2 regions of the Gorillibacterium sp. sgz306347 genome follow, and region 2 is predicted to be linked to the other one. Evidence: riboswitches for the same ligand, from Rfam matches in the RefSeq annotation. Region 2 holds a riboswitch; the other holds the start of a gene.

Region 1 (14,262 bases), on a different contig from region 2:
GAAGCCGGTTTGCCCGAGCATTCCAGGACATAAGCCGGTCCTTCCTCGCCGAAAAACGCCTCCATTTCCTCCGTCAGCCGGCCGGACGAAGCAAACGCCGCTTCCGCACCCAGCGCAAGCGCCCGTTCGCGCCGTTCCGGCACCGGGTCGATCGCAGCGACCCGAGCCCCGCGCAGACGGGACAAGGCAACGGCCGCCAGGCCGATCGGGCCGCAGCCGGTTACCAGCACGGTATCGCCGGCTCCCATCCCGGTGCGTCCGATGGCCGAGTAGGGGGTTCCCCAGTTATCGAAGATCAGGCTTCCTTGCTCGTACGTAAGGGAGGGGGTCAGCTTCAGGCAGTTCCGCTCGGGCACCGCCAGCTTTTCTGAAAAGCCGAAGCCCATGTGCGTGTGCGTCCGGCAGCGGACGTATTCGCCCTTCCGGCAGGCTTCGCATTCCCCGCAGCCGCGCACATTGTTCACCGCGACGCGGTCCCCGGGCCACAGGCTCCGAACGCCGGGGCCGACGGCGGTCACGAGTCCCGCTACTTCGTGTCCGGCCACATAATCGGACGGCTCCTCCACATGCCAGAACCATTTATCCGAGCCGCAAATGCCGCAGGCCTTCATTTCCACCACGACTTCGCCGGGTCCGGGCTCGGGCGCTTCGGTTTGCACCACGCTGAGCTGCCCCGGCCCGAACGCTTTTACCTGTTTCATGAAATAAGCTCCTCCTGTCTGTCCAGGCTGCAATGGGTTCCCCTCTATTATACCAGCGGAGCTTAGGCGCATGCGAACCCCGGCGGCCGGGGAGAACGGAGGACGGGGCAGAGAGGCAGAGGAGCCAGAAGAGGCAGAGAGACGGCGGGGCAAAGACGCAGCGGAGGCAGGCAGAGAAAAAAGCAAAGCCTTTCCGGGCGGGAAGGGAAAAGGCGGCGGCCCGCCCGGCGTTGCGGCCTACGTCGTGACCATTTGGCCTCCGTTGACGTGGAGGACCTCCCCGGTGACGTAGCGGGAGTCATTGGAGGCGAGGTAAACATAGGCCGGCGCAAGCTCGAAAGGCTGAGCCGCCCGTTTTAGCGGCGTGTCCGCGCCGAAGCGGGACACCTCGGGTGCCGGGAACGAGGCCGGAATCAGCGGCGTCCACACCGGGCCCGGCGCGACCGCGTTCACCCGGACGCCGCTTTCGGCCAGCTGCAGCGCCAGCGAGCGCGTAAACGAGACGACCGCTCCTTTGGTGCTGGAGTAATCCAGCAGCTCGGGCTGGCCGGCATAGGCGACGACGGACGCCGTGTTGATAATCGCCGAACCCGGTTTCAGGTGGGGCAGCGCGGCCTGCGTCAGAAAAAAGTAGGAGAAAATATTGGTTTGAAACGTCAGATAAAGCTGCTCCTCCGTCACGTCGAGAATGCTGCGCCTGACAAATTGCACGGCGTGGTTGTTAACGAGCACATCAAGGCGGCCAAAGGCTTTCACGGTCCGTTTTACCGCGTCAAAGCAAGCTTCCCGGCTTCTTAAATCGGTCTGAATAAGCAGGCAGCGCCCGCCGAGCCCTTCGATATACGCTTTCGTCTCCGCCGCGTCCCGCGCTTCGTCCAGATAAGCGATCGCGACGCCGGCACCTTCCTTGGCGAAAGCGACGGCTGCCGCACGTCCGATGCCGCTGTCGCCGCCGGTGACGAGCGCGGTTTTTCCGGCCAGCTTGCCGCTTCCGGTGTAACCGGGATTATCGAAAATCGGCCGCGGGTTCATCAGGTATTCCATTCCCGGCTGCCGCTGCTGGTGCTGGGGAGGGAAAGGGAGCGGGGCTTCCTCGCAAACCGTTTCTTTGCTGTAATAAGGGTAAACCGGGTAAGGCAAATCCGTTTTGGACATGCTGTAGCGTCCTCCTTTTATGCACTCCCGAAGGGGTGCGGCACGAAATGCGCGATGCTCCATTGTATGGGCGAATTTGCGAAGAGTGCCTATTGAGAATGGACTGAGAAGACGCTTTAAAGAAGTAAAGCGAAGAAAAACGCCGAAAAACGTTTCTTTCGCCCCGCCTGTTTCCCGTAAATCGTCAAAAATGCGCGGAAAAGGGGGCATACGGCGGATCGCTGCGTTTTCATCCTTCTTTCATCCGTTTTATAATGGGAACTAGCGTAAAAAGAGACGAGAAACCAAAAGGGGAGTGGAGTATTTTGACGCACCACCAGCTGCTTGAACGCCGTTCGGAAATGTTGAGACGAAAAATGCAGGAAATGATCCTGCAGCAGAACAGCAAAGGGTTAAGCGGGCAGGACAAACAGTCCTTGCAGCGTGTGATCAAACAATTCCACCAAAATGCGCATGAGCTGCACGACAGCAAGGCGTAACCTTGACCGGTCCCGCTAAGGGCACGGCGCAGGACAAAAAACGGCACCCGGGGCGGGGTGCCGTTTTTTGCGCGAGGCGGGATTGGACAAATTCAGGCGTAAAGCGGATCGGAGAGAATGTCCCAATCCTTGAATACCGGCTGAAGGCCGCTTTGGAGCAGCATCCGCCGGATTTCGGCGACGCTGCGCTCGTCCGAAATTTCGAACTGGGGGGTCCCGCCGCCTTCCGTGTGCCCGCCGACTTCGGTGGACACCCCGGCCGACATTCGGGTGACGCCGAGGTGAATCAGCCGGTCGCGCAGCTCCGGCCGTTCCCGGGTGGACAGCGTAATGCCCGCGCCCGGCAGAAACAGCCGGTAGGCCAGGATCGCCTGCACCAGGTTTTTGTCGGACACCGGGCTTAGCGGGCTCTGGCCGCCGAGAAAGGGGCGGAAGCGGGGCGCGGACAGGCCGATTTCCACGTCGGGGTAGCGCTCCTCCAGATACCGCGCATGCATGGCGGTAAAGAAGGCGTCCCGCCGCCAGTCGTCAAGGCCGAGCAGCGCGCCGATTTGCACGGCGCGGAAGCCCGCCTCGCAGCCCCGTTCGGGACCGTCCAGCCGGCTGCGGAAATTCCGCTTCGGTCCCTTGAGGTGAAGATTCCGGTACGCTTCCCGGCGGTACACCTCCTGATAAAGCGTCAGGCTGTCCGCTCCGGCCCGGACCGTTTCCCGGTATTCGCCGGTTTCCAGCGGATACACCTCCAGCCCGATGGAAGAGAAATACCGGCGCAGGGTCCGGATGCAGTCGGTGAGGTAGGAAACCGGCGTCTCCCGCCGGGAATCGCCGGTCAGAAGGAGCACATGCTTCAGCCCGGTCGCCGCCACGGCCTCCGCCTCCCGCGCCAGCTCTTCCATGCCGAGCTTCCTGCGCGGGTACTGGAATTCGGCGCTGAAGCTGCAGTACGTGCAGCGGTTGACGCAGTAATCGGCGGCATAGAGCGGGGTGAACAGCTGCATCGTATGCCCGAACCGGGCCCGCGTCAGCTCCTGCGCCCGGACGGCCATCTCCTCCAGCATCGGTTCGGCGGCGGGCGAAAGCAGGGCAAGCAGGTCGCGCTCGTCCGGGCGAGCGCGGGAAATTGCCCGGCGCACATCGTCCGTGCTGAATTCCCGGAGCCGGAACGGGTACTCGGGGTACTCCCGCTCCAGCCGTTCCAAGGTGTCGTAAAAACTCATGAGGCGACTCTCCTTTCAGGATGAAGGGTGGAGCTTAATCGAGAAAGCCGGTCAGCGGCGAGGAAGCGGCGGCCTGCCGGGAAACGGGACCGAGCCCGGACAGATAGGCCAGCCGGCCGGCGCGCACCGCCTCGCGGAACGCTTCGGCCATGCCGAGCGGGTCGCGGGCGGTGGCGATCGCGGTGTTGAGCAGCACCGCCGCCGCGCCCATTTCCATCGCTTCGGCCGCTTCGGACGGCTTTCCGATCCCGGCGTCCACGATGACGGGGACATCCAGCTCGTCGATCAGAATGCTCACCAGCTCCCGGGTGCGAATCCCCCGGTTGCTGCCGATCGGCGAGCCAAGCGGCATGACGGCCGCCGCGCCCGCGTCCCGCATCCGCAGGGCGGCGGACAGGTCGGGGCTCATGTACGGCAAAACCACAAAGCCTTCCCGGGCCAAAACATCCGTCGCGCGAAGCGTCTCCAGGTTGTCCGGCAGCAGGTGCTTCTGATCCTGGATCACTTCAATCTTGATCCAGTTGCCCATGCCGGCCGCCTTGGCCAGCCGGGCGATGCGGACGGCTTCCTCCGCCGTCCGCGCGCCCGATGTATTGGGCAGCAGCGTCATCCGCCCGGGAATATGGGTCAGGATGTTTTCCTCCCCGGCCTCGGGATCGACCCGCCGCAGCGCGACGGTGATCACCTCCGCACCCGAGCGCTCCACCACCTCCGGGATCAGGGTGTTGCGGCTGTATTTTCCGGTTCCGATGAAGAGCCGGCTCTCCAGCGTTTTTCCTCCGATAACAAAAGGGTCGTACACGGCCCTCGCCTCCTTTCGGTTACTCCCCGGCAATCGGAGCCAGGGCTTGGGCGGGATCGAGTTCCCGCTCCAGCATGCCTTCCTTCCGCAGCCAATCCGCCGTTGCTGTCCAGGATGCGGGCTTCAGCGCGCCGAATGCGGCTCCTTCGTCCTCCATCAGGGGCAGCAGCAGCGACAGGCTTTCTTTTTCCAGATCGGCGTCCAGCGGGGCGCTTTCTTCCTGTTTGTCAAGCAAAATCCGAAGCGCATCCTCGGGATGCTCTTTGGTGTAGGCGAAGCCTTTGCTTGCGGCGCGCCAGAACTTTTGCAGGGCGTCCTTGCGCGTTTCCGCGGTTTTGGCGCTTGCGGCCAGCACCAGCTCGGAATAGTCGGGCACGCCGAATGCGGTATAGTCGACGGCGCGGACGGAGTAGCCTTCCTTCGCCAGCATCAGCTTCTCGTGGTTCAAAAAGCCGCCGCTGATCGCGTCCACCTTGTCCGCCCCGAGCGCGGGGACGAGGTCCCAGCCGATGTCCGTCAGCTTGACGGCACCGGGATCGCCTCCGTCGGCTTCGACGGCTGTGCGCACCAGCGCTTCGTTGAGCGGAATGGAAGGGAAGCCGACGGTTTTGCCGGCCAGATCCTTCGGCGTTTCGATGCCGCTGTCCGTCTTGGTCAGCAGGACGTTGAGCGGGTGGCGGACGACGGAAGCGAGCGCCACCACGTCGATGTCCTCCGCCCGGGCGAGCAAAAGCTGCGGCTCGTAGGTGAGCGAAAGGTCCACGTTGCCGGCGGCGGTCATTTTGAGCGGATCGTTCGTCTCGGCGGGCATGACGATCTCCACGTCAAGCCCTTCGTCGGTGAAATAGCCTTGGTCCAGTGCGGCGTACAAAAAGGTATGAACGGCATTGGGGTACCAGTCCAGCATCAGGCGGAGCTTCTGCGTATCGCCGTCTGCGGCATTTTTGCCGGAGCCGCAGGCGGACAGCGCCAGCAGCAGAGCCGGAACGAGCAGCAGGGCGGCTTGACGGCGCCTGCGGCGGAAAGCGTTCGGTCGGTTGGTACGGGTCAAAGGAAAATCCCTTCTTTCGGATCAAGGATGGTGGGGAAACGGCGCGCGACTTTCCTAAAAGCGGAACGGGCGCCAGCTTCGGCTGCGCCGCGACGGGCTGCGCCGCAAGGGGCCGGTTCGGCCCTGCGTCCAGGGCAGCAGCCGGCGCTCCAGCAGTGACGCGAGCAGAAAAAGAGCCAGGCCAAGCAGGGAAAGCAGCAGCACGGCGGCGAACAGGCCGTCGGCCTTCATCGTTCCGGCCATCCGGCGGCTGAAATAGCCGAGCCCGGAATCGGCGCCGAGCCATTCTCCGATGGTCGCTCCCACGACGCTGAAGACAAGCGCCATTTTGACCCCGGTGAAAAAAGGCGGGAGCGCCATCGGAAGCTGGGCCCGGCGAAAAACGAACCAGCGGCTCGCGCCCATTGAGCGAAGCAGCTCGCCGTATTCCTTTTCCCCCTGCGCGAGGCCGTCGTAGGTGCTCACCGTCACCGGAAAGAACGCCAGCAGGAAGGTGACGGCGACCTTGCTCCACAAGCCGTAGCCGAACCACAGCATGAACAAGGGAGAGAGGGCGATCAGCGGGATCGTCTGGCTGGCGATCAGCAGCGGATAAACTGCCCGGCCGAAGCGGGGCCGCAGATGCATGAGCGCCGCAAGCGAGGCTCCGGCGGCGGCCGAGAGCAGAAAGCCGGCTCCCGCCTCCAGCAGGGTGCGGGGCAGGTGGACGGCGAACAGCGGCTCCCGGTAGCGCCACAGCGCGGCGGCAACGGCGCTCGGGGCGGGCAGGATGTAAGCAGGAACCGCGCCGGCGCGGCAGACCGCTTCCCAGACGGCCAGCAGGACGGCGGCCGCCAAAAGGGGCCACAGTGCGCCGGAGCCGAGCCTAGCCCCCGGCGCTGCGCCGCTTCCGATCCGGGCTTTGGCGGCGTCCGGCCTTCGTGCGGCGTTCGGCAGCGGAGTGTCCGGCCTGCGCTGCGCGCCGGGCCGTGCGAAGACCGGCCCCTGTGCGGAGTCGCGGCTTTGGGCGTGCGGCGCGTCCGGCTGTGCGGTGTCCGGCCTGCGCTGCGCGTCGGGCCGTGCGGCGTCCGGCGGGAGCGCGGAGCGTGCGTTCGCCGGTTCGTCAGGCTTCGTCATCGGCAAGCTCACCCTCCAGTCTCCGGCGCAGCTCCAGAAAAGCCGGCTCGTAAATTTGCTCCGGACGGCGGGGCCGCGCCAAAGGCACCGCCACTTCCGCGGGCGGCCTTCCCGTGCCGGGGCGCGGCAGACAGACGATCCGGTCGGCGAGCAGCAGCGCTTCCTCCAGATCGTGCGTGACCAGAAGCACGGTCCGGCCCAGGCTTTCCCAGAGGGAAAGCAGCCAGACGTGCATGCTCCGCCTGGTCATCGCGTCCAGCGCGCCGAACGGCTCGTCAAGCAGCAGGAGCGGCTTCCCGGCCAGCACCGTGCGCAGGAAAGCGACCCGCTGCCGCATGCCGCCGGACAGCGTGGCGGGGTAAGCGTCCCGCCACTGCGCCAGGCCGAAGCGGCGCAAGCCTTCCTCCGCTTCGCGCACAAGCGCGGGACCGCTTTGGCCGGCTGCCTCGCCCGCGAGCATCGCATTTTGCAGCACGGTGCGCCAGGGGAGCAGCAGATCCTTTTGCGGCATATAGGCGGACCGGCCGATCCGTTCCGCGGCGGCGAGCGGCGCGGAACGCGAGAGCCGGATTTCGCCCGCATCCGGCTCCAGCAGCCCGGCGACGAGCTTCAGCAGTGTGCTTTTGCCGCAGCCGCTCGGGCCGATCAGGGCGACCAGCTCGCCTTCCCGGGCGGTCAGGCCAAAGCCGGCGAAGAGCGGGGGACCCGGTTCGCCGGGATAGCGGTACTCCAGCCCGCGAACCGCGAGCATGGCAGGGTGTTGGTTCATGGGTTTCTCCTTTCCGGGGGAGCCGGATTGCGCTTTAACCAAAGCGCAGCTCAGCCGCCGCCGACAAAATGCACCAGCTCAATGCGGTCGCCCTCGGCGAGCCGCGAGGACGCGTAGCTGTCCGCCAGCCGGATTTCGCCGTTCAGCTCCGCCACGAGCTTCCGGCCCTTCCATTCGGGCTGCTCCAGCAAATCCGCCAGCGTCCGGCAGGACTCGTCCAGCTCCAGGGTCCGGCCGTTCACGTTCACTTTCATTTCCGCTCACCTCCCCCGCCGCCGGAAGGCTTTTTGCTTTCCGGCGGAAGCCCGGCGGCATCGCCCGCCGGGCTTCCGCTTCCGGCGAGAGCGGCGCGGTCCGCCGCCTCCCGGTAGCGGCGCGCTGCGCGGACGGGGTCGTCCGCCGCGCCGATCCCGGACAGGAGGGCAAAGCCCGCTGCGCCCGCCGCCAGCACTTCCTTCGCATGCTCCGGGCGGATGCCGCCGAGCGCGATGACCGGGATGCGGCAGCGGCGGACCGTTTCCGCGAGTCCGGCGAGCCCGCGCCCCGGGAGGCCGGGCTTGGAGGCGGTCGGAAACACGTGGCCGTACAGCGCGTAGTCCGCGCCCGCCGCCGCCGCTTCCTCGGCTTCCTCGGGCGAATGCACGGAGCGGCCGACCCGCAGGAACGGCCATCGCGGCTTGACCGCCGCGGGGGGCAGGCTGTGCCAGGCCAGCTGCACGCCTCCGGCTCCGGCCAGCAGGGCGGCGTCAATCCGGTCGTTGACGACCAGCTTCTCCGGCGGCAGACCGGCCGCAAGCAGCCGTTCGGCATAGCCGAGAAGCTCGCGGGCGGAGGCGGTTTTGTCCCGCAGGTGGATGAAATCGACAAATACCTGCGCGTCCGCCGCCAGCTGCGGGTGCGGAAAGGGGGCGTTCAGAATCCAGTGAAGCTCGGGATAAACCATCTTTATCGCTTTCTCCTTTCGCACGGCTTCGGCAAACGCAAAAAGACCGCTCCGGCAGAGGAGCGGTCGAAAGAATCGAACGGAATCGCCACGGGAAAACCGGTAAAAAGGCCCCGGACGGACGCCGTCATTCGTTCCCACTTCCCTCCGCCGGTATGACCCGGATCAGGTTCAAAGGGTCCGGACGTTCGTCCATCTCAGCCTTGCGGCCCCCCCAGTGTGAATGCTGCGCAGCGGCGCGGTTAAACGCGCCGGTTGGAATTCCTCCCCATCTTAACACAAAAATGAACGGCGGCAACCCGTTTTTTTGCAAAAATGTTCTGGCGGCCCGTCCGTAAAACAAGTACAATGATGGGAAAAATTGCACAGCGGAAGGCGGGAACGGCACATGGCGTTATGGGGGACGGCGGTAAATGCGGCGGCAATCATCCGGCTTGATCGGGCGGGTGATTCCCAAAACGAAGGAAAGCATGCACCAGAACATGCTGCACGCGGGCGGCCTTTTTACGTGCGTCATCGGCTTGTCCTTGGCGATCAAAAGCGGGGAGCCGTATCGTAAGCAGCGGCAACTCTTTGGATGAGAAGGTTCGGTTATTACTACATAATAAGGAGTCTTAACGGATGATCGAGAAGCGGATAACATTGGAAAACTCTATTCAGTTAAATGTAAGATATTCAACTGAGTCTAAGCCTGTCATCCTGTTCCTTCACTTCAGCGGCGGTACGTTGAACATGTGGGACGGGATACTGCCTCTTTTCTCCAAGTCGTACCGGATTGTAGCGCCCGATCTGCGCGGACATGGAAAGTCGGATAAACCGGAGACGGGCTATCATATTGAAGATATGGCGAACGATGTGTATCTTCTGCTTCTGGCACTAAAGATCGACGTCTGTCATGTTGTAGGCAGCTCAATGGGGGCGGAGGTTGGGCTATGCCTGGCAGCCTCCCACCCGGAGAAAGTTGCATCATTGGTTTGCGAGGGCGCATTATACAATGAGTTCGGAGAATTCGGGTTATTTAATGGCAGCGAGGAAGAGATCGAGCGGGAAAAAGGTATGATGCGCGTTCAACTATCGGAGCGTAAAATTCCGAAAGCCGATTCGCGGGAGGAATATCTTGCCGAGGCAAAAGAGGGTTTCGTAAAGCAAGGTGTCTGGAACAAGCACGTCGCATCCTTTCTCGAGAGCACCATGGTCGAGACAGAGGAAGGAACGATTGTCAGCCACTATCAGAATCATGTGAGATCGGAATATATTCAGAAATATTGGGAGGTTGCATTTGAAAACTATTATTCAAGAGTACAGTGCCCGATCTTGTTCCTCCCTAGCGAAGAGGAACGGAATAATGAAGGAATCAGGCATAGTTTGAAGGCATTCAGCTCCATGGTGTCCAAATTCGAAATAAAAAATATACCCGGCTCTATTCATGCTTATGTTTGGATGCAAATGCCAAAAGAAGCGGGAGAAACCGTTAAGGCTTTTTTGGATCAGATGAATAATGAAAACGGAAGGACGGCATGACCGCGCTGGTGCTCACGCCCGGCCTCGGGCTCCGGTGGCATCCTGATCATCGGGTGGGGTTAAACTTGCCGGAAATCCAAAAAGTCCGCGCCGCCGACCTGCTGCCCGCCCTGGTCGTCATGGCGGTGCTGGTCGGCGCAACGCGGATGCGGTAAATCGGGCGGCGGCGGGCGTGAAGAGAGAGGTCGCTTGCGCTTGAAGCCGCGGTGGGCCGCCTTTCCTCCGGCGCGTATCCGGACGGGAGGCGGCCCGGCCGCTTTTGTCAGCGCACGCGGGCGGGTTTTGCCCCAGTGCGTCCCCCGTTCCGGTTAAACAATCGCAGGACGATAAAGAACACCAGAAACGCCGCGAACACGAGCGCCGTCCACATAACGAAGGGGTAATTCCGCTGCTCGACGGCAATGCCGATAAACGCCCAGACAAAGACAAGCATAAACGGGATGTCCTTGTACCGCCAGCCGATCCATAGCGCCAGTCCGAGCGCGACGGCCATAAGCAGCACGGCCCAGGTTTGGGAGGACAGGCCGAAGCCGTTCCAATCGCTTTCCATGAGAAGGATCGTGATGTTGACGATCGTGGCGACGCTGATCCAGCCCAGATAGATGCTGAACGGCAGGCGGACAAACCAGCGTTCTCCCACGGTTGAAGAGCGGGAGAGCGAGCGCACGTTTACATAAATCGCCATCAGGCTGATCAAAAGCAGCGCGATGACGATGGTCGACCAGACCAAATCCTCGGCATGCCACAGGAACAGCCAGATGATGTTGAACACGCAGGTCAACGCGAACCAGCCGTCGGTTTTCCGGACGATCTCCTTGTTTTGCGACGCGGGCAATGCCTGATACACCATAAAAACGCCCAGGAGAACATAAATCAGCGCCCAGATGCCGAACACGTATCCGGCCGGCGTGATGTGCGTATGGAACTTGTCTGAAATTTCACCGGTCGTGCGCCCGTAAAAGGGAAGGGCGTTGGACAAGTAATTGACGATTAAAACGGCAACGTAAAGCACGGGATTCAGCCAGCGGAAAAGCGGTCGGTTCATGTGGTTGGACACCTCCGGGTATGAGCTTGTTCTTATTTTTACCCTCTCCCGGAGGAAAAAGAACGCCGAAGCCCAAAAAATTTACCGGATGGTTAATTTTATCGCGGACGGGGGCGCCGCTGGAACTTGAGGCGCCGCCGGCGGCACAAGGAGAGACGGAGGGGAACGAAGCATGAACAAGACGATCCGCGATTATCAGGAATGGGCGGCCAACGCTTGGCCTTCCCTGCACACGGTGCATTACGACGGTTGGGTGCTGCGGCTGGCGGACGGCTATACGAAACGGGCCAACAGCGTGCTGCCCCATTATCCGTCCCGCCTTCCGCTGGAGGAAAAGGCGGCCTATGCCGAAGCCTTTTACGCGGCAAAGGGGCAGGCGGCCGTCTTTCAGATGACGGAAGCGGCGGAGCCGGAGGGGCTTGATGCCCTGCTGGCGGAGCGGGGTTATGCGGTGGTCGAGCCGGTAAGCATCCAGAGGCTGCGGCTCGGGGAGCTGCCCGAGCCCGCGCATGACGGCATCCATTTCTCGGGCGGGCTTACGGAAGAGTGGCTGGATGCCTTTTGCGCGCTCAGTCCCCGGCAGGAAATGCACCGTGAGACGATCCGCCGGATGTTCGGCAGCCACCCGCTTGCCTGCCGCTTCGCGGAGCTGAAGGAGGAAGGACGGACGGTCGCCTGCGGGCTGGCCGTTGTCCAGGACAAACGGGCCGGGCTGTTTGACATTGTGACGGACCCGGCGCAGCGCCGGCGCGGGTACGGGGAGTCGCTCGTCCTGCATCTGCTGGGCGATGCAAAGCAGGAGGGGGCGGAGGAGGTTTACCTCCAGGTGCTGGAGGACAATGAGCCCGCCCTGCGGCTGTATGCCAAGCTGGGCTTCGCCGGGCTGTACAAGCAGTGGTACCGGGTGCAGAGCCGGAAGCCGTGTCCCTCCGGCTGCTGAGGACCACCGGCGGGGAGACCGGCGTTTTGCGCCGGGCCGGCCGCCAAGCCGCTCGGACCCGGCTTTTAGCTTGGGGCAAACGCCGGCCGCCAGTGGCGTACCTTGTGAACTGGCTGCGGAGGACTTTGCAAAGGGAACTGGCTGCGGAGGACTTCGCGAACACCGGGGATGCCGGTTTTGCGATCGCGGTTACAGGCGGATTTTGAACGATTTTTTGCCGAGGGGGTACAGCCATTTGACCCCGCTTGGCGTGAGGGTGTCAGCCACAAGATGGGAGGCGTACCCCAGGCCTGCGGCGGCGGCAAGACCGGGAATGCCGAGCTGCTGCTCCAGGTTTTTGCCGATCAGGCTCCAGGCGATCAGCGCCCATAAGGTATGGCTGAGCCCCCGGTGCTTCAGCCAGGGCACCCAGACGACGAAAGCGCCGAGGCCCATGAGCCAGGGGGCGTTTTGGCGCCAGCCGGCGTACAGGAGGGCCACGCCGATCACGCTGACCAGCGCGTTGCGGAGGGTTCCCTCGCGCACCACGAGGCCGAGCAGCAGAGCGATTGCCGCGCCAAGGGTCCATGCGGGCGAGAAGCGGCCATACGCGAAGTATAGGACCGCAGCGTATGCGGCGGCCGCGAGTCCCGCGCCGGGCAGGAGACGGGACAGCAGGCGGGACAGCTTGTCCACGCGCGAGCTCAGCGTCCCGGGGCCGTCGAGGTCCGAGGCAAGCGCGGAGAAGCAGGCGACGGCCGGGTACAGGGCGGAAGCGGGCCAGGACAGCGGATAAGCGGCGGCCAGCGTCACGCCGATAACGGCGCCGATGGCCAGATGGGTCGAACCTTTCATAAGACCTCCGATGCGGATTCGTGATGCAAACATATGTTTGTTTTGCCATTATACAAGTCTTTTGCGGCGAGAGGCAACCAGACTGAGCCCGGAAAAGAAAAGCGGAAGACGAGCGGAATAAGTGAAATCAGGCGGCACTTGCAATCCTTGCGGTGAAAACGGAAAATGCAAGGCAAAGGGAAAAAGGAAGGAGCGTGCGGGAAATGAGGAAGATTTTGTTCATAAACGGAAGGCAGGCGCTCGGAGCTTCCGGCGAACGGAAGCTGGCGGTTTACGTTGAAGACGGCGTGATCCGGGCGGCGGGCGAGGAGGCGGATGTACGGCTTCAGGCCGCCGGGAAACCGTTTGAAACCGTAGACTGGGAGGGCGGTTGGGTGCTGCCGGGACTGGCGGACAGCCACATGCACCTTTCCATGCACGGCATGAAGCTGGCGGCGCTTGATTTCACCGCAGCAAATTCCAAGGAAGACATGCTGCGTCTTTTGCGCGAGCGCGCGGAAGCGACGCCGCCAGGCGAATGGATTCTCGGCCAGAACTGGAACGAGAACGCCTTCCGTCCCGCTGTGGCACCGACCATGGAAGAGCTGGACGCCGTCACGGACCGCCATCCGGTCCTGTTGACCCGGGTCTGCTTCCATTCCTATCTCGGCAACTCGGAGGCGTTTCGCCGGGCCGGCGTGACGGCGTCGACGCCCGATCCGGCGTCCGGCGCGTACGGGCGGGACGCGAGCGGACGGCTGACGGGGCGAATCTACGAGGATGCGGCCGCGCCTTTTCAGGATGTGCTTCCCGAGCCGGATTACACGGCCCGGAAAGACACCATCCGCCGCGCCTGTCTGGATGCGCTCCGCCTTGGCCTGACGGCGGTCCATACGGACGATCTTCGTTACCTGGGAAGCGTGGACACGATGCTGCGCATTTACCGGGAGCTTCATGAGGAAGGGATTCGGCTCCGGACGCACCAGCTGCTGTATTATCCGTTTTTGGAGGAAGCTGCGGCGCTCGGCCTTTCCGGCGGGGCGGGGAACGCCTGGCTCGGTATCGGCGGCGCCAAGATTTTCGCCGACGGGGTGCTGGGCGGGCGCACGGCGCTTCTCGCCGAGCCGTATCACGATGACCCGGGCAGCCGGGGCATCGCCATCCATTCGGAGGAGGCGCTTGACGTCCTTGTGGCCGACGCTCGCCGGCTCGGCTTTCCGGTTGCCGTCCACGCGATCGGGGACGAGGCGGCGGATTTGACCCTGCGGGCGATGGAAGCGCACCCGCTCGCCGCGTCCGGCGGACGCGCGCTGTCCGCCGCCAGCCCGCCTGCCGGCTTGTTTCCCGGCGGCAAGGCTTCGCCCGGCGCTCCGGCATCCGCTCGTCCGGACGCGGGGATGGCCGCAAAGCCGCTCCCGGACCGGCTGATCCACGCGGTGGTGCTGCGGCCCGAGCTGCTTGCGCGCATGCGCGCCCTTCCGCTTGCGGCGGACATCCAGCCGCATTTTGTGACCAGCGATTTCCCCTGGGTCATGGAGCGGCTGGGGCCGGAGCGGGCGGAGTACGGCTACGCGTGGCGCAAGCTGCTTGCGGCAGGCATTCCGTGTGCCGGGGGCAGTGACGCGCCGATCGAGCCGCTGAACCCGTTCCTCGGCCTGTATGCGGCCATCGCGCGCCGCAAGCCGGGCGAGACGCACGAAGGCTACCTGC
Region 2 (14,262 bases):
TGCCAGGCGCTTGAGCAAGCGAGTCCGAAGGTTGGAGAGCCGGGCAGCTTTTGCACGCCATACCGTGCTGAAAAAGCATAAAGGAGATAAACAAAAACCGGAGCAGGAAAAGGAGAACTTCCTTACCCGGTCCGGTTTTTGATCTTCCTGGCGCAGCGCTTTTGGGACATCCCCTTTTCGTTCAATAACAAGGGAAGTCCGCCGGCATGCGCCACATTGAACTCAGCTTTCGGCGAACTGGCTGTTGTACAGCTTGGCGTAATGGCCGCCGTTTGCGAGCAGCTCGTCGTGGCTGCCGCTTTCCACGACGTCCCCGTCCTTCATGTACAGGATGAGGTCCGATTCCCGGATGGTGGACAGGCGGTGCGCGATGACAAAGCTGGTCCGGCCGGCAATCATCTTCAGAAACGCTTTCTGGATGCGGAGCTCGGTCAAGGTGTCGATGCTGCTCGTCGCTTCGTCGAGGATCAGCATCGGCGGATCGGCCAGCATGACCCGGGCGATGGTCAGCAGCTGGCGCTGGCCTTGCGAAAGATTGTCGCCCGTCCCGCTGATCCGCGTCCCGTAGCCGTCCGGCAGCCGCTTGATAAAGCTGTGCGCGTGCGCCGCTTTGGCGGCCGCCACGATTTCCTCCTCGGTGGCGTCGGGCTTGCCGTAGGCGATATTCTCGCGGATCGTGCCGGCGAAGAGCCAGGTGTCCTGCAGCACCATGCCGAAGCCGCGCCGCAGGCTGTCCCGCGTCAAATGCCGGATGTCGACGCCGCCGATGGAGATCGAGCCGCCGTCGAGCTCATAAAACCGCATCAGCAGGTTCACCAGCGTGGTTTTGCCGGCGCCGGTCTGGCCGACGATGGCGATCCGCGTGCCCGGCTCTACCGTCAGGCTGAAGTTGGTGATCAGCGGGCGCTCGGGCGTGTAAGCGAAGCGGACCCGGTCAAACACGATGGTTCCACCCTTTTGGCCGAGAGTGACGGCGTCCGGATCGTCGGGTTGTTCCGGGGGCAAATCCAGCAGGCTGAAAATCCGCTGCGCCGAAGCCGTCGCCGACTGAAGCTGCGTCAGGACACCGGTGATTTCATTAAACGGCTTGGCAAACAGATTGGAATAGATCAAAAAGCTGGACAGGTCGCCCACCGTAAGCCCGCGCAAAATAATCGCAACCCCGCCGATCATGGCGATGGCGGAAAAGGTGATGTTGTTGACCAGCCGTGTGGTCGGGTTTGCGAGCGAGCCGTAAAACTGTGATTTGACCCCCGCCTCATACAGCTCCTGATTGACCGCCTCGAATTTGGCATAAGACCGGTCTTCATAATGAAAAGCCTGAACGATTTTTTGCCCGCCGATCATTTCCTCCACGTAGCCGTTTAAACCGCCCAGGATTTTCGCCTGCTCGCGGAAAAGCTTTTGCGACCGGGTGGTGATAAACCGGGCCACGTAATAGGTAATTGGCGCGGATACGAGAACGACCAGCGTCATCATCGGGCTGATGGTCAGCATAAATCCGATGGCGCCGCCGATGGTCACGATGCCGGTCAGCAGCGTGGCGTAACCCTGGAGCAGCCCGTCGGCTACCATATCCATGTCGTTGACAAAGCGGCTGATTGTGTCCCCGTGCGGACGGGTGTCGTAAAACTGTAGCGGCTGGCGGTTCAGATGATCAAACAAGTCCCGCCGCATTCCGTTGACCGTCCGGTAAGCGATCCGGTTCGTCAAATGCGTGAGCAGCCAGGTGAACAGGCTGCCGGCGGCATAAACGGCGCCGAGCAAAAGCAAAAGCTCGGCGATGCCGGCAAAGTCGACGGAATCCGGCCCGAGCATGCGGTCGACGGCGCGCCCGATCAGAAGAGGGCCGACGAGGCTTGCGACGACGCTCAAAACGGCGAACAGAACGGCCAGCAGGGCGCTGCCCCGGTAAGGGCGCATATAAGCGAAGATTCGCTTCCAGGTGGTTCGGGTGTTCATCGCTCCGCCTCCTCGCCGGTTTGCTGGGACTCGTTGATTTCCCGGTATACGCTGCTCTTTTGAAGCAGCTCTTCATGCGTGCCGATTCCGTCGATTTTGCCCTCGTCAAAGACGAGGATGCGGTCCGCCTGGCGGACGGTGCTGACGCGCTGGGAAACCACCAGCACGGTCATGCCCCGGCTGGATTTCCGGAGCGCCTTGCGAAGGGCGGCGTCCGTGGCAAAATCGAGCGCGCTGGACGCATCGTCGAGAATCAGAATGTCCGGCTTGGCCGCGACGGCGCGGGCGATGGTCAGACGCTGCTTCTGTCCGCCGGACAGGTTTTGGCCGCCGCGTGCGACCTGCGTCCCGTAGCCGCCGGGAAGCGCGGAGATGAATTCATGCGCCTGTGCGATCCGCGCCGCCCGCTCCACCTCTTCATCGGAGGCTGCAATGTTGCCATACCGGATGTTTTCCGCGACCGTTCCGCTGAAGAGCACCGCTTTTTGCGGCACGACGGCAATTTTCTCCCGAAGCTCGCGGAGCGGGTAATCCTTCACGCGGATGCCGTTCACCAGGACTTCGCCCTCCGTCGCATCGTAAAAACGGGGAATCAGGTTGACAAAGGTGGACTTGCCCGAGCCGGTGCCCCCGATAATGCCCACCGTTTCACCGGAGCCGATGGAAACGGAAATGTCCGTGAGGGCCCGGTCCCCTGTCTCGCTGTAGCCAAAGAAGACGCGTTGGAACGAGATGGCCGGCGCAGCGGCCCCCGGTTGGCCCGCCGCCGGCCGGCCGGGCGTTGGCGCAGCTGCGTGAGGCGCGGCGGCCGGAACGCCGGCTTCCCGGAGCGCGCCGGCGTCCGAACCCTGCGGATGGCCGGCCGCATCCGGCACGGAGCTGACGGCTGCCAGCACCTCGTTGACCCGGCCTGCGGAAGAGGAGGCGCGCGTAAAGATAATGACCAGATTAGACACCACGATCAGGGCCAGAAGAATTTGCGTGATGTAGTTGATGAACGCGATAATCTCCCCTTGCGTAAGCGAGCCGTTGTCAATGTGAATGCCGCCGACCCACAAAATCACGATGATCGCGGCGTTCACAAAAAAGGACGTCAGCGGGTTCAGCAGCGCGGATATCCGGCCGACGCGGACTGCGGTGCCCGCAATGTCGTCGGAGGTTTCGCGGAACCGGCGCTGTTCTTCGCGGCTTTTGGCAAACGCGCGGATGACCCGGACGCCGGACAAATTCTCGCCGAGCACCTGTGCCAGCCGGTCCAGCTTGCGCTGGTAGCTGCGGTAGAGCGGCGCGGAGCGGGAAATGATGAAATAAAGAATAATGCCGAAGATCGGTGTAGCCGCAAGCAAAATCAGCGACAGCCGGAAATCCAGCAGCATGGCCATCACAATCGCCCCGATGCAGATGAACGGCGCCCGGATAACCAGCCGGATCAGCATGGCGACCGCCAGCTGAAGCTGATTCACGTCGTTCGTAATGCGGTTGATCAGGGACGGTGTCCCGAACTTGTCTAGTTCGGCGTAAGACAGCGAAGAAATATGACGGAACAGATGATTGCGGAGCGTAGTGCCGAACCCTTGCGAAGCCCGGGCCGCGTAATACTGGCAGACCATCGAGCAGGCGAAGCCGAGCACGGACATAGCGAGCATAAGGCCGCCCATCCGCAGGACGTAGCCGGTATCTTCTTTTCCGACGCCGTTATTGATAATAAGAGCTACGATCGTAGGCAGAAGAAGCTCCAGAATCGCTTCGAACAGCTTAAACAGCGGGCCGACTAGGCTTTCCTTCCGGTAAGCCCGCAAAAAGGACGCCAATTTAAACAAAACCATCACCAACTTTTTACTGAATTCAAGGGAAAAACACTCGTTTGACTTCCCGGATGTACCGGTTATGATTATGGCATACTCTTTCCCATATTAAAAATATTGGATTCGTCTGCTTGCCATAGCAAAAACCTATCGCATACAGGGAGGATTAGATGGACATACGTCAATTGAAGTATTTTCTCGCCATCGCAGAGGAAGGACAAATTACCTCCGCCGCCAAAAAGCTGCAGATGGCGCAGCCCCCTCTCAGCCAGCAGCTCAAGCTGCTGGAGGAGGAGCTCGGCGTCCAGCTCGTCGAGCGCGGCCCCCGCAGCGTCCGCTTGACCGAAGCGGGGCAACTTCTGGTGAACCGGGCCCGGCAGATTCTGGAGCTGGCCGATTCAACCGCCCGGGAAGTGGCGGACACCGGAAGAGGGCTGAACGGAACGCTCTCCATCGGCACGGTATCCTCGTCCGGCGGCGTTCTGGTCAAACAAAGGCTTTCCAGCTTTCACCGGGCTTATTCCGGCGTCCGGTTTGAAATTCACGAGGGCAACACGTTCCGGATCATCGACCTGCTCGCCAAAGGGATCGTCGAGGTCGGCATTGTCCGCACCCCGTTTTCCGCGCCGGACCTCGGCCACAAATACCTGGAGGCGGAACCGATGACGGTTGTCATGACAGCCGATAACGATTGGAAGCCGGAGGCCGATTCGGTGGACGTAACCGAACTCCGCGACAAGCCGCTTGTGCTGTACCGCCGGTTTGAACAGCTGGTTCGCGACGAATGCCTGCGCGCTGGGTTTGAGCCGACGATTCTATGCAAAAACGACGATGCCCGCACCACCTTGCAGTGGGCCGATTCGGGCCTCGGCATCGGCATAGTGCCGCAATCCGCCACTGAGCTCTTGACCATGAAAAACCTTATCCGCAAACCGATCAACAGCGAAGCCTTGCGAACCAGACTGGCGGCCATCTGGATGAAGGACCGGTATCTGTCGTCGCTGGCAAGGAAGTTTATTGACTGGTTTTAAGAAAAATTAATGATTGCTCTATGGGAAGAACTATAGTAAACTACCAAATAATAGTATAAACGCTAAGAATATCATTTTTTAAGGAGGGGTTAGATGAAGCCGTCGCGCTACAACTTCTTTTTCCCATACGAGCATGATGAGGCAAAGATGATTGCTTACAATGCCTTTACCAATTCGTTGGCTCTTCTCGAAGTAGAGAAGTACCAAATCTTCATGGATTTCTGCAAAACGGGAAAACCAATCGAAGATGGAGAGTTTCTGCAAGCGCTCCGCGCGCAGGCTTTTCTAGTGGACGACCGGGTGGATGAGCTGCAGCAGCTTCGTTTTGAAATGTTGGCCCACCGTTATCTGTCGAATACGCTGAGTCTAACCATAGCGCCCACCTCGGATTGCAACTTCCGTTGTGTATACTGCTATGAAAAAGACAGCATCCGGACCACCTATATGAGCGAAGAGGTGCAGGATCAATTAATCGCGTTTGTTCGCAGACATGCTCCCGGGATCCAAAGCCTCAATATTGCCTGGTATGGCGGAGAACCGTTAATGGCATTGGAGATTGTTGAACGGTTAACCCGTTCCTTTATGGAAATATGTGAAGAAAATCACGTGTCCTATTACTCCAATATGGTTACCAACGGCTATCTGTTGTCACGCGAAAATCTGGATAAAGTCAGAGAGCTTCAAATTTCTCAGCTTCAGGTGACGGTTGACGGGATGAAAGAAGCACATGATGTGAGAAGGCCGCTCGTCGGGAATCAACCAACATTCGACCAAATCATGCAAAATTTGCAGGCAGGTAAAGATCTTCTGCCGCCTACAGCGCTCCGGATTAACGTCGACAAGGAAAACATGGATTCCGCTAACCAATTAAACGTTCATTTGAAGGAGTTGGGATTGGACGAGCATGTGTTTCCGTATATGGGGAAGGTGGAGAACAGCAACGAAACCTATACCAATCAGGCATGTTTGGATTCACATGATTTTTATCGGCTAGAATACTCGTATGTTCGCTCGCTGCAAAATGAACGCATTATAAATCGGTTTCCCCGGCGGATAGCGAATTTTTGCGGCGCCGACTTTTTAAATTCTTACGTGGTGGACGCAGATGGCGGCTTGTACAAATGCTGGTCCGATATAGGGATTCAGGAACGCTGTGTGGGCAACGTAGGTGCTGGCATGAATACGACGAGTCCTCTTTATATGGATTATATGTTGTTTGATCCCACTACGGAGGAAGGCTGTTCTACTTGCAAGGTTTTACCCTTATGTATGGGCGGTTGCCCGTTTAAAAGACTGAACCGTTCGGCCGACAATTGTTCGGAATACAAATATGTTTTGAAGGATTACCTTTCCTCTATTACTCAACACATCAAGCAGCAGCAAAATGAGCGAACAGAAGTGAGCGTTTAAAGCACTAAGCTTATCGTGCATTTCCGCACAAGTGCATGTATCATATCCATCCAAATGGAGGTGTGTCGTTATGGAACTGATGCTTAGCAAGCCTTTGCCCCTGGCAGGTTGTTCTCAGAGCTGTACGTGTAACAATAGCGCTACGTATACCGTAGAGTGTCACCCTAATTTCCCTATTTGCGTGGCCCAATGCTCCACGCAATCGATTTGCGCTCCGGGTAAACCCGGAATAAGCCCGCTTTGATAAAGAGCATTTAAAAAGTGAGTTTTTTTAATTGATGTACTTGTGCGGGTATGCTTTTCTGATAAGACTGGTTGGGCGGGATTTTCCCGCCCATCTCTCCATTTAAGGGTGGTGAAACCGTGGACATTCTTCGTTTTTGCAAACCCTACCTCATGAAATATAAATGGACGCTGTCCCTTTATGTTTCGGTGTCGCTTCTTTTGAGTGGGTTATCGATTCTGGGTCCTTATATAACCGGTAATTTTATCGACAATTTGGTTACCCGAAAAAGCTTATCTTATCTGTATACTTACTGCGCGATTTATGCAGGCATCGGTCTGAGCACGATTGTGCTTGGATACGTCAATCAGATGATCTATGTGAACGTCCAGAGCCGGTTGGGCTTTGCTCTTAACCGTAACATGATCCGCCATGTGCAAAACGCTCCTTTGTCTTATATTCAAGGAAATGATCCCGTATATTTGAGTCAAAGAGTAAACAATGATTCCAACATGGTGATTATCTTTAGTGTCACCTTGCTGCAGAATCTGCTCGTAAATGTTCTAACCTTGCTTGTTCCGACTGTTATCATGTTCCGGCTCAACGGCCCGCTAACGGGTATCCTTCTGGCGTTTTTGCTGCTTTATGTAGCCTTGTATCAGATTTTCAAGAAACCGATCTATCGCACTCGGATGAACTACATGGAACAGCAAAATCACTTTTTTTCCAGTCTCTATGAACAATTGCAGCACCTGAAGTTTATCCGGCTGCATGCAGTGGAACGCCAGTTTCAGAGGCGGCTCGACCAACGGTTTTCCGGTCTTCTGTCGAGCGTGATGACCAATCAGCGGGTTTCCTATTTATTTTCGGGGCTGGACTCAATCGTGATGACAATGGCTCAGATAGTTTTATTTATCATTGGCGGAATCTTTATCATCCGGGGACAATTTACGATCGGTATGTTTACCATGTTTTTCAGTTATTTCGGGATGCTTATCAATTCAGCCCGTTACTTTTTTAACTTGGGCAAATCGTTTCAGGACAACAAAGTTTCCCTTCATAGATTGGAAGAGGTTCTTCAGCTTCCCGTAGAGCCCAACGGATCGGAGACGGTAGAGGAAATCGACCGCATCCGCGTATCTTCGTTGTCTTTCGCCTACGGCGGCAAAACCGTTTTGCAGGAGTTGACATTTCATGTCGAAAAAGGGAAAATGTACGGCATAGTCGGGGCGAATGGATCGGGAAAAAGCACCTTGTACCAGGTTTTGACGGGCATGTTTATGACGCAGTATGGCGGAGAAGTGTTTTTCCAAGAACGGAACATCAAAACTCTGGACATGAAACAAACGCGGTCGCGATTGATCGGAGTGGCCGAGCAGGAACCGGCCTTACTGCAGGATACAATCCGGTTTAATTTATATTTGGAAGAAGATATGGATTCTGATTCAGAAAAACTTGACGAATTTCTCGATTTGCTAAACCTCAAAGGGTTGATCGAAGGACTTCCGGAAGGGCTGCAAACGCCGGTCCAAGAAGGCAGTTCCAACTTATCTGGGGGAGAAAAGCAAAAGCTGGCGATTATGCGCGTATTGTTGAAAAATCCGGAAGTTATGATTTTTGACGAGCCTACATCTGCACTGGATGCCCGGAGCACAGATCGATTTCTTGACTATTTGCGGACAATAAAAGAGGACAAGATCATCATCCTGATTACCCATGATAAAAATGCGCATGTCATTTGTGATGAAGTATACGAAGCGAGGCAAGGGATGCTTATCCCAGTCTCTTTAGCTGCAGGTCAAATAGAACCTGCCGCCATATTATGAAGCTGAATTCTTAAAAAAGTACATTAATGGTTCCAAACGCCGGCTTTTCACAACAAAGCGGGTGTTTTTTTGTATGCTTTACTGTTTTTCAGCTGCGTTCTATTTCGGCAAACCAGACCCACGTAGCCGGAAATCGGACGGCGCCGAGCCCATTCGTTTGGCAAACACCTTGGCAAAGTAGGAAGGGTCTTCGAAGCCGGTGGAGGCGGCGATGGTCTGCACGGGCTGATCAGTATGGACGAGCAGGCGCACGGCCTGCTCCATCCGGTAGTGGAGCAGGAACTCGTACGGCGATACGCCGGTATGCCGCCGGAAGCGTTTGGTAAAGTAAGCGCGCTCCAGACCGACATGGCGGGCCAGCATCGGGATGGTCAGCTTCCGTTGGTAATTGGCGCGGATGTACTCCAGCGCCTGCCGCACGGCCCAATCCTCGCCGGTTGCGCGGTGGTCCGGGGCAGCAGGACTGCTGCCCGTCGCCCTGGCCGCAGAGACGGCAGGCCCGCCGCGCCAGGCGTAGCGTTCGCCCGGCAAGGCGGCTTCCTCCAGGTAGCCGGCCAACAGGCGAAGCAGCAGCCCGGCGCCGTCCAGCTCGGAGGCGGCGGTGTTCGCCTCCGTGCTTTTTACGAGGCGGGCAAACAACCGCCGCCGCGTTTCGTTTGGTCCGGTGCCGGACCGGATCGGACTTTCGCGCGTAATGGAGGCGAGCCGCAGCGCGTTCGCGGCCCAGCCGCCTTCAAACCCCGCCCAGTAATACGCCCACGGGTCTTCTGCATCGGCTTCATAATAAACCGGCGTATGGGGAAACAGACAGAAGCTGTCCCCCGCCCCGAGCGTAAAACGGCCGCCGGGAACGATCAGCGTGCCCTTGCCCCGCACAATGAAGTGAAGCACAAAGTGGTCCCGCATCGCCGTCCCATACGAATGATAGGGGGCGCATTGCTGGCGGCCGCAGTAAAAAAGCCGGATGCCCTTGTCCAGCCGGTTGCTCAGAAAATGCTCGACAAACAGTCCCTCTTCCATAGAAGCGCGCCTCCCGTTTTGAACACAATTTTACACGTCGATTCCCGCTCTTTCCCTTATGATAAGCAAATCGTAACACAAACCTCCCAAAAGTAAACACAATTCTCCCTGTCGTCTGTTTGGTCCAGCCCTTAGAGTAAAAGCAGACAGCGGAACCTCCGGGACGGAGCGGGCGGCAGCGGCTAAAGGCCGGCTGCGTCCGGAGGAATCATACCGGGGCAAACCCCGGGCAGACCAAAAAGGAGCAGAGAACGATGGCAGGTCCACAAAAGAGCGGTTTGATCGGTCCAAGCGAAAGCCGGACGGGCACGGAGACGGAAGGCGGCTTCATGCAGGCGCAGGGCAGCGGCATTTTGCTGAAGGAAGGCAAGGATTCTTGGGGGGCGGCGGAAAAAGCGGCCGCGTTCAAAGGAGGCGGACGGGCATGATTACCGTGCAAGCGGGTGTTCATCGCGTGGAGGCGGAAAGCGGGCCTTCAGAATTCCAACTGTCGCTAGCATCGGAGGAGACGGCCGGCGGAATCTGGATCGTTCGGGTGCGAATGGCTGCCGAATCGGATGCTCCGGCGGCCCCGCCGGTCGTCCGGCTCCGCTGGAGCCATCCGATTGTGGACGTCCAGGGGCTGTGGCACCCGACGGCGGAGCGCAGCCGGGCCCTGATCCCCGACTGGTGGGGCGGCTTCACCTCCAAATCCACCTCATCGGCGCCGGTTGCCTGCCTCTTCAGCCAGTCGGGGCGAAACCGGCTGACGTTCGCTTTTTCGGACGTGCTGAATCCGGTGCGCCTCCATGCGGGCGTGAACGAAGAATCGGCTTCGTTTCATTGCTCGGTGACCCTGTTTGACGAGCCGGCTTCGCCGCTTTCCCGTTACGAAGCGGAGCTGCGGCTGGATACGCGCGGAATCCCTTACTATGACGCCCTGCGCGAAACAGGCGAGTGGTGGGAGGGGCTGCCCGGCTGCCGTCCGGCCCCCGTGCCCGAGACCGCCCGGGAGCCGATGTATTCGACCTGGTACAGCTTTCATCAGCGGCTGACGCCGGAAGGAATCGAGGAGCAGTGCGAGCGCGCAGCCGCTATCGGCTGCAAAGCGGTCATCGTGGACGACGGCTGGCAGACCTCGGACAATGCGCGGGGCTATGCGTTTTGCGGAGACTGGCGGCCGAGCCCGGACAAGCTTCCCGATATGAAAGCGCACGTGGCCCGGGTTCAGGCGATGGGACTCCGGTATTTGCTCTGGTACTCCGTTCCCTTTATCGGCCGGCACAGCGAAGCGTGGGACCGGTTGAAGGACAAACTGCTGTATTATAACGAAGAACACGGCGCCGGCATTGTGGATCCGCGATACCCCGAAGTGCGGGACTATTTGATCGGCCTTTACGAAACCGCGCTGGAGGATTGGAACCTGGACGGCTTCAAGCTGGATTTTGTCGACAGCTTTTATTTGCCGGAAACGGAAAGCGGCTGCCAAAGCGGCGGGGACCGCGACATTGTGTCCGTGCCGGCCGCCGTGGACCGGCTTTTGAGCGACGTGATCGAACGGCTGCGAAGCCGCAAGCCGGACATTCTCATCGAGTTTCGGCAAAATTACGTCGGGCCGTTGATGCGCAAATACGGCAACATGTTCCGGGCCGGCGACTGTCCGAACGACGCCGTGCAAAACCGGATGAGAACCGTCGATATCCGGCTGCTAGCGGGGCGTACGGCGGTGCATGCGGATATGATCATGTGGCATCCCGGCGAGCCGGCCGAAAACGCGGCTTTGCAGCTGATCAACGTGCTTTTTTCTGTCCCGCAAATTTCGGTGCTGCTGGACCGGATTCCGCCGGACCACCTGGAAATGACGGCGTTTTGGCTCGCTTTCTGGCGGGACCGCCGGGAGGTTCTGCTGGACGGCCGGCTGGAGCCCCTTCACCCCGAGCTGCTGTATCCGCTTGTGCTGGCGAAAACGTCCGGGGAGTGGGTGGTCGCCGCTTATCTGGACATGGCGGTTCCCCTAACCGGCGATCTGCCCGCTAAAGTAACCGTGGTAAACGGAACCCTGCAAAACCGCCTGCTCCTGGACTTTGGAGTCCGGCCGGGACGAAAGACGCTTCGGGTATACGATTGCCGGGGTCACGTGGTGCGGGAGGAAGAGATTGTGCTGGAAGAGGGCGTTTACGCGCTGCAGCTCCCGGCGGCCGGATTGGCGGAACTATATGATTTACAAAATAATGGAAATCGCCTATAGTAAAAAAAGAATTTCATAAATCGCTAGGGGTGTCCAAGCAGATTGGGCTGAGAGAGAAACGGCGCGTTTCTTAACCCTTCGGACCTGATCTGGTTCATACCAGCGTGGGGAAGCTCAGTGGGCGCGTGCGCAGCCGGGAACAGGAAGCGCAGCCCGTTAAGGCATGCCGCGGCCGGATCTTGTCCCGAAGATCCGGCTTTTTTGCGTTTGGCGCCCCGGCCAAAGGAGCGAAAACCCATGTTCATCCCCACCCCCTCCGCCAGTCCGGCGGGCGCAAAGTCTTACATGACAGAGAATGCAGGCCGCAAAATCTATGTGACCGGCCCGAGGCCGGATATCCGGGTGCCGATGCGCGAAATCCGGCTGTGCTCCGGAAAAAGCGGATCGCCCGACGCATCCCCGGCTGCGATCCGGCTGTATGACTCGGGCGGGCCTTACACCGATCCGTCCCGCCGTCCCGATTTTCGCTCCGGATTGGAACCGATCCGGCAACCATGGATAGAAGAAAGGGAGGATACGGAGCAAAGCGCATGGGTTGACGGCTTGGACATCCCTGGAACGGGAGGCCCATTCCGGCAATCGGCCGACTCCGGAGACCGGGTATTGGCTGCATCGGCTCCGGCCGGGATAGAGCCGAAGACTGTGGAGGAAGGGCAAACAGGATCGAATTTCACGCGCGATGTGATACCCCGGCGGGCGAAAGAGGGCTGCTGCGTAACCCAGCTGCATTACGCCCGCAAGGGGAAGATTACCCCGGAAATGATGTTTGCCGCCATCCGCGAGCAGGTGGAGCCGGAGTTCGTCCGGACGGAGGTGGCGGCCGGCCGGGCCGTAATTCCGGCCAACATCAATCACCCGGAATGCGAGCCGATGGTCATCGGCCAGGCCTTTCATGTGAAAATCAATGCAAATCTCGGCAACTCGGCGATGGCTTCCTCCATGGAGGAGGAGGTGGACAAAATGGCGTGGGCCGTCCGCTGGGGAGCGGATACGGTGATGGATCTTTCAACGGGCGGAGACATTCACGCCACCCGGGAATGGATTTTGCGCAACGCGCCCGTTCCGGTCGGAACAGTCCCTCTCTATCAGGCGCTGGAAAAAGTGAAGGGGGATGCCGGAGCGCTGACGTGGGACATTTACCGCGATACGCTGATCGAACAGGCGGAGCAGGGCGTCGATTATTTCACCATCCATGCGGGCGTTCTGCGGGACCACATTCCGCTGGCCGCAAAGCGTGTGACCGGCATCGTTTCGCGCGGCGGGGCGATCATGGCCGGCTGGTGCCAGGCGCACGGCGAGGAGAATTTTCTGTACATGCATTTTGATGAGATTTGCACCATTCTGGCGCGTTATGACGCCGCCGTCTCGCTTGGCGACGGCCTGCGCCCCGGCTCCGTGGCGGATGCCAACGATGCTGCGCAGTTCGCCGAGCTGGAGACGCTGGGCGAGCTGACGGCCATGGCCCATTCGCATGACGTTCAGGTGATTGTCGAAGGACCGGGGCATGTCCCGCTGCACCTCCTCGCCGAAAACGTGGAGAAGCAGCAAAAGCTGTGCCACGAAGCGCCATTCTACACGCTGGGACCGCTCGTTACGGATATCGCGCCCGGCTACGATCACATCACCTCGGCGATCGGGGCGGCGGTCATCGGCTGGCTGGGCACCGCCATGCTCTGTTACGTCACCCCGAAAGAGCATCTGGGGCTCCCCGGCAAGGAGGATGTGCGTGCGGGCGTGATCGCCTACAAGATTGCGGCTCACGCCGCGGATCTGGCAAAAGGCCATCCGGGTGCCCGCGAGCGGGACGACGCCTTGTCCCGGGCCCGGTTCGACTTCCGCTGGCAGGACCAGTTCGCCTTGTCGCTCGACCCGGAACGCGCGATGGAATACCGCGGGGCGCCGGCGGGAGACGGGGACCCGGAAGCTTACTGCTCCATGTGCGGGCCGGAGTTTTGCAGCATGCGCCGTTCGCGCGGGCTTTTGGAGGAAAGCGGCTTATGATATGATGGACGTGAAATCGCCGAAACGGCTGAAGCTGGAGATGGACGAAGTTCATGATGAACATAATTTGTAAAGGCATAAACCGCAGAGTGCAAGGTTCTCGCGGAAGGAGGGCGGCCCATGCGTTTGCCGGCTAAAAGAAGCCCCCGCTGGCTGGTCTGGTTTGTCGGGATCGGGCTGCTGCTTACCGGGCTTATCTGGATCAACCGTTACGTGCTTCTGGACGAACCGTTCGAGTGGGTGTTCGCGCTCCGGTTTGCGCTTCTGGCATTTGTCGTTTCCTCGGTGGCTCACGTTTCCGCCTGGGCGGGAGCCAAATGGATTTGGGCCGGCACCCTGCTCGGGACGTTGGGCGGGGTGGCGATGCTGTACATCTACGCGGAAGGCAACCGCGGCGGCTGGGAGGACCTGGCCAGCCTGCTCGGCTTCTTTCAAGGCGTTCTGTTCGGAATCGCCGCGGGAGCTTTCGTGCAGATTGCCGTTTACCTGGTAAACCGGATCAAGAGCTAGTCATCGGGTGATGACTAACGCCCCATCCATGAAGGCTGGTTGTTTTCTCTTGGACGATCCGGTTTGCTTCCGCGGGCAGTGACTCGTGCTCCGTCCAAGAAGAATGGCAGCTCTCTCTGGGACAATCCGGTTGGCTTCGCTGCTAGATTCTTTTGCAGCGGCTTTTTTGGCTTAGAAGGAGATCGTCTAGGAGCGAGCGGCTGGGTGAGGCGAGCGGTCGGGTCGAGCAAGCGAGCGGCTGGGTGAG

Evidence for each region. Region 2 has a riboswitch for thiamine pyrophosphate ahead of thiC (phosphomethylpyrimidine synthase ThiC). Riboswitches for the same ligand answer to the same signal wherever they lie in the genome.
Region 1: it holds a riboswitch for thiamine pyrophosphate, as region 2 does, so the genes downstream of both, AC6I6H_RS20390 (thiamine phosphate synthase) here and thiC (phosphomethylpyrimidine synthase ThiC) in region 2, are expected to answer to the same signal.

What each region holds. Positions count from the first base shown of each region.
Region 1 covers NZ_JCAPET010000058.1:8,384-22,645, forward strand. Annotated here, with positions in the region: gene AC6I6H_RS20345 (zinc-dependent alcohol dehydrogenase) at 1-701, opposite strand, end outside; gene AC6I6H_RS20350 (SDR family oxidoreductase) at 939-1,856, opposite strand; gene AC6I6H_RS20355 (hypothetical protein) at 2,162-2,335, shown strand; gene thiH (2-iminoacetate synthase ThiH) at 2,428-3,552, opposite strand; gene AC6I6H_RS20365 (thiazole synthase) at 3,587-4,354, opposite strand; gene AC6I6H_RS20370 (ABC transporter substrate-binding protein) at 4,374-5,405, opposite strand; gene AC6I6H_RS20375 (ABC transporter permease) at 5,460-6,521, opposite strand; gene AC6I6H_RS20380 (ABC transporter ATP-binding protein) at 6,508-7,290, opposite strand; gene thiS (sulfur carrier protein ThiS) at 7,341-7,544, opposite strand; gene AC6I6H_RS20390 (thiamine phosphate synthase) at 7,541-8,233, opposite strand; TPP riboswitch at 8,359-8,459, opposite strand; gene AC6I6H_RS20395 (hypothetical protein) at 8,647-8,814, shown strand; gene AC6I6H_RS20400 (alpha/beta fold hydrolase) at 8,855-9,754, shown strand; gene AC6I6H_RS20405 (TspO/MBR family protein) at 10,017-10,799, opposite strand; gene AC6I6H_RS20410 (GNAT family N-acetyltransferase) at 10,972-11,739, shown strand; gene AC6I6H_RS20415 (metal-dependent hydrolase) at 11,929-12,573, opposite strand; gene AC6I6H_RS20420 (amidohydrolase) at 12,777-14,262, shown strand, end outside.
Region 2 covers NZ_JCAPET010000004.1:95,160-109,421, reverse strand. Annotated here, with positions in the region: gene AC6I6H_RS04140 (ABC transporter ATP-binding protein) at 223-1,962, opposite strand; gene AC6I6H_RS04135 (ABC transporter ATP-binding protein) at 1,959-3,782, opposite strand; gene AC6I6H_RS04130 (LysR family transcriptional regulator) at 3,938-4,798, shown strand; gene AC6I6H_RS04125 (radical SAM protein) at 4,892-6,208, shown strand; gene AC6I6H_RS04120 (ATP-binding cassette domain-containing protein) at 6,572-8,257, shown strand; gene AC6I6H_RS04115 (AraC family transcriptional regulator) at 8,357-9,277, opposite strand; gene AC6I6H_RS04110 (hypothetical protein) at 9,532-9,705, shown strand; gene AC6I6H_RS04105 (glycoside hydrolase family 36 protein) at 9,702-11,504, shown strand; TPP riboswitch at 11,520-11,632, shown strand; gene thiC (phosphomethylpyrimidine synthase ThiC) at 11,742-13,505, shown strand; gene AC6I6H_RS04095 (hypothetical protein) at 13,626-14,015, shown strand.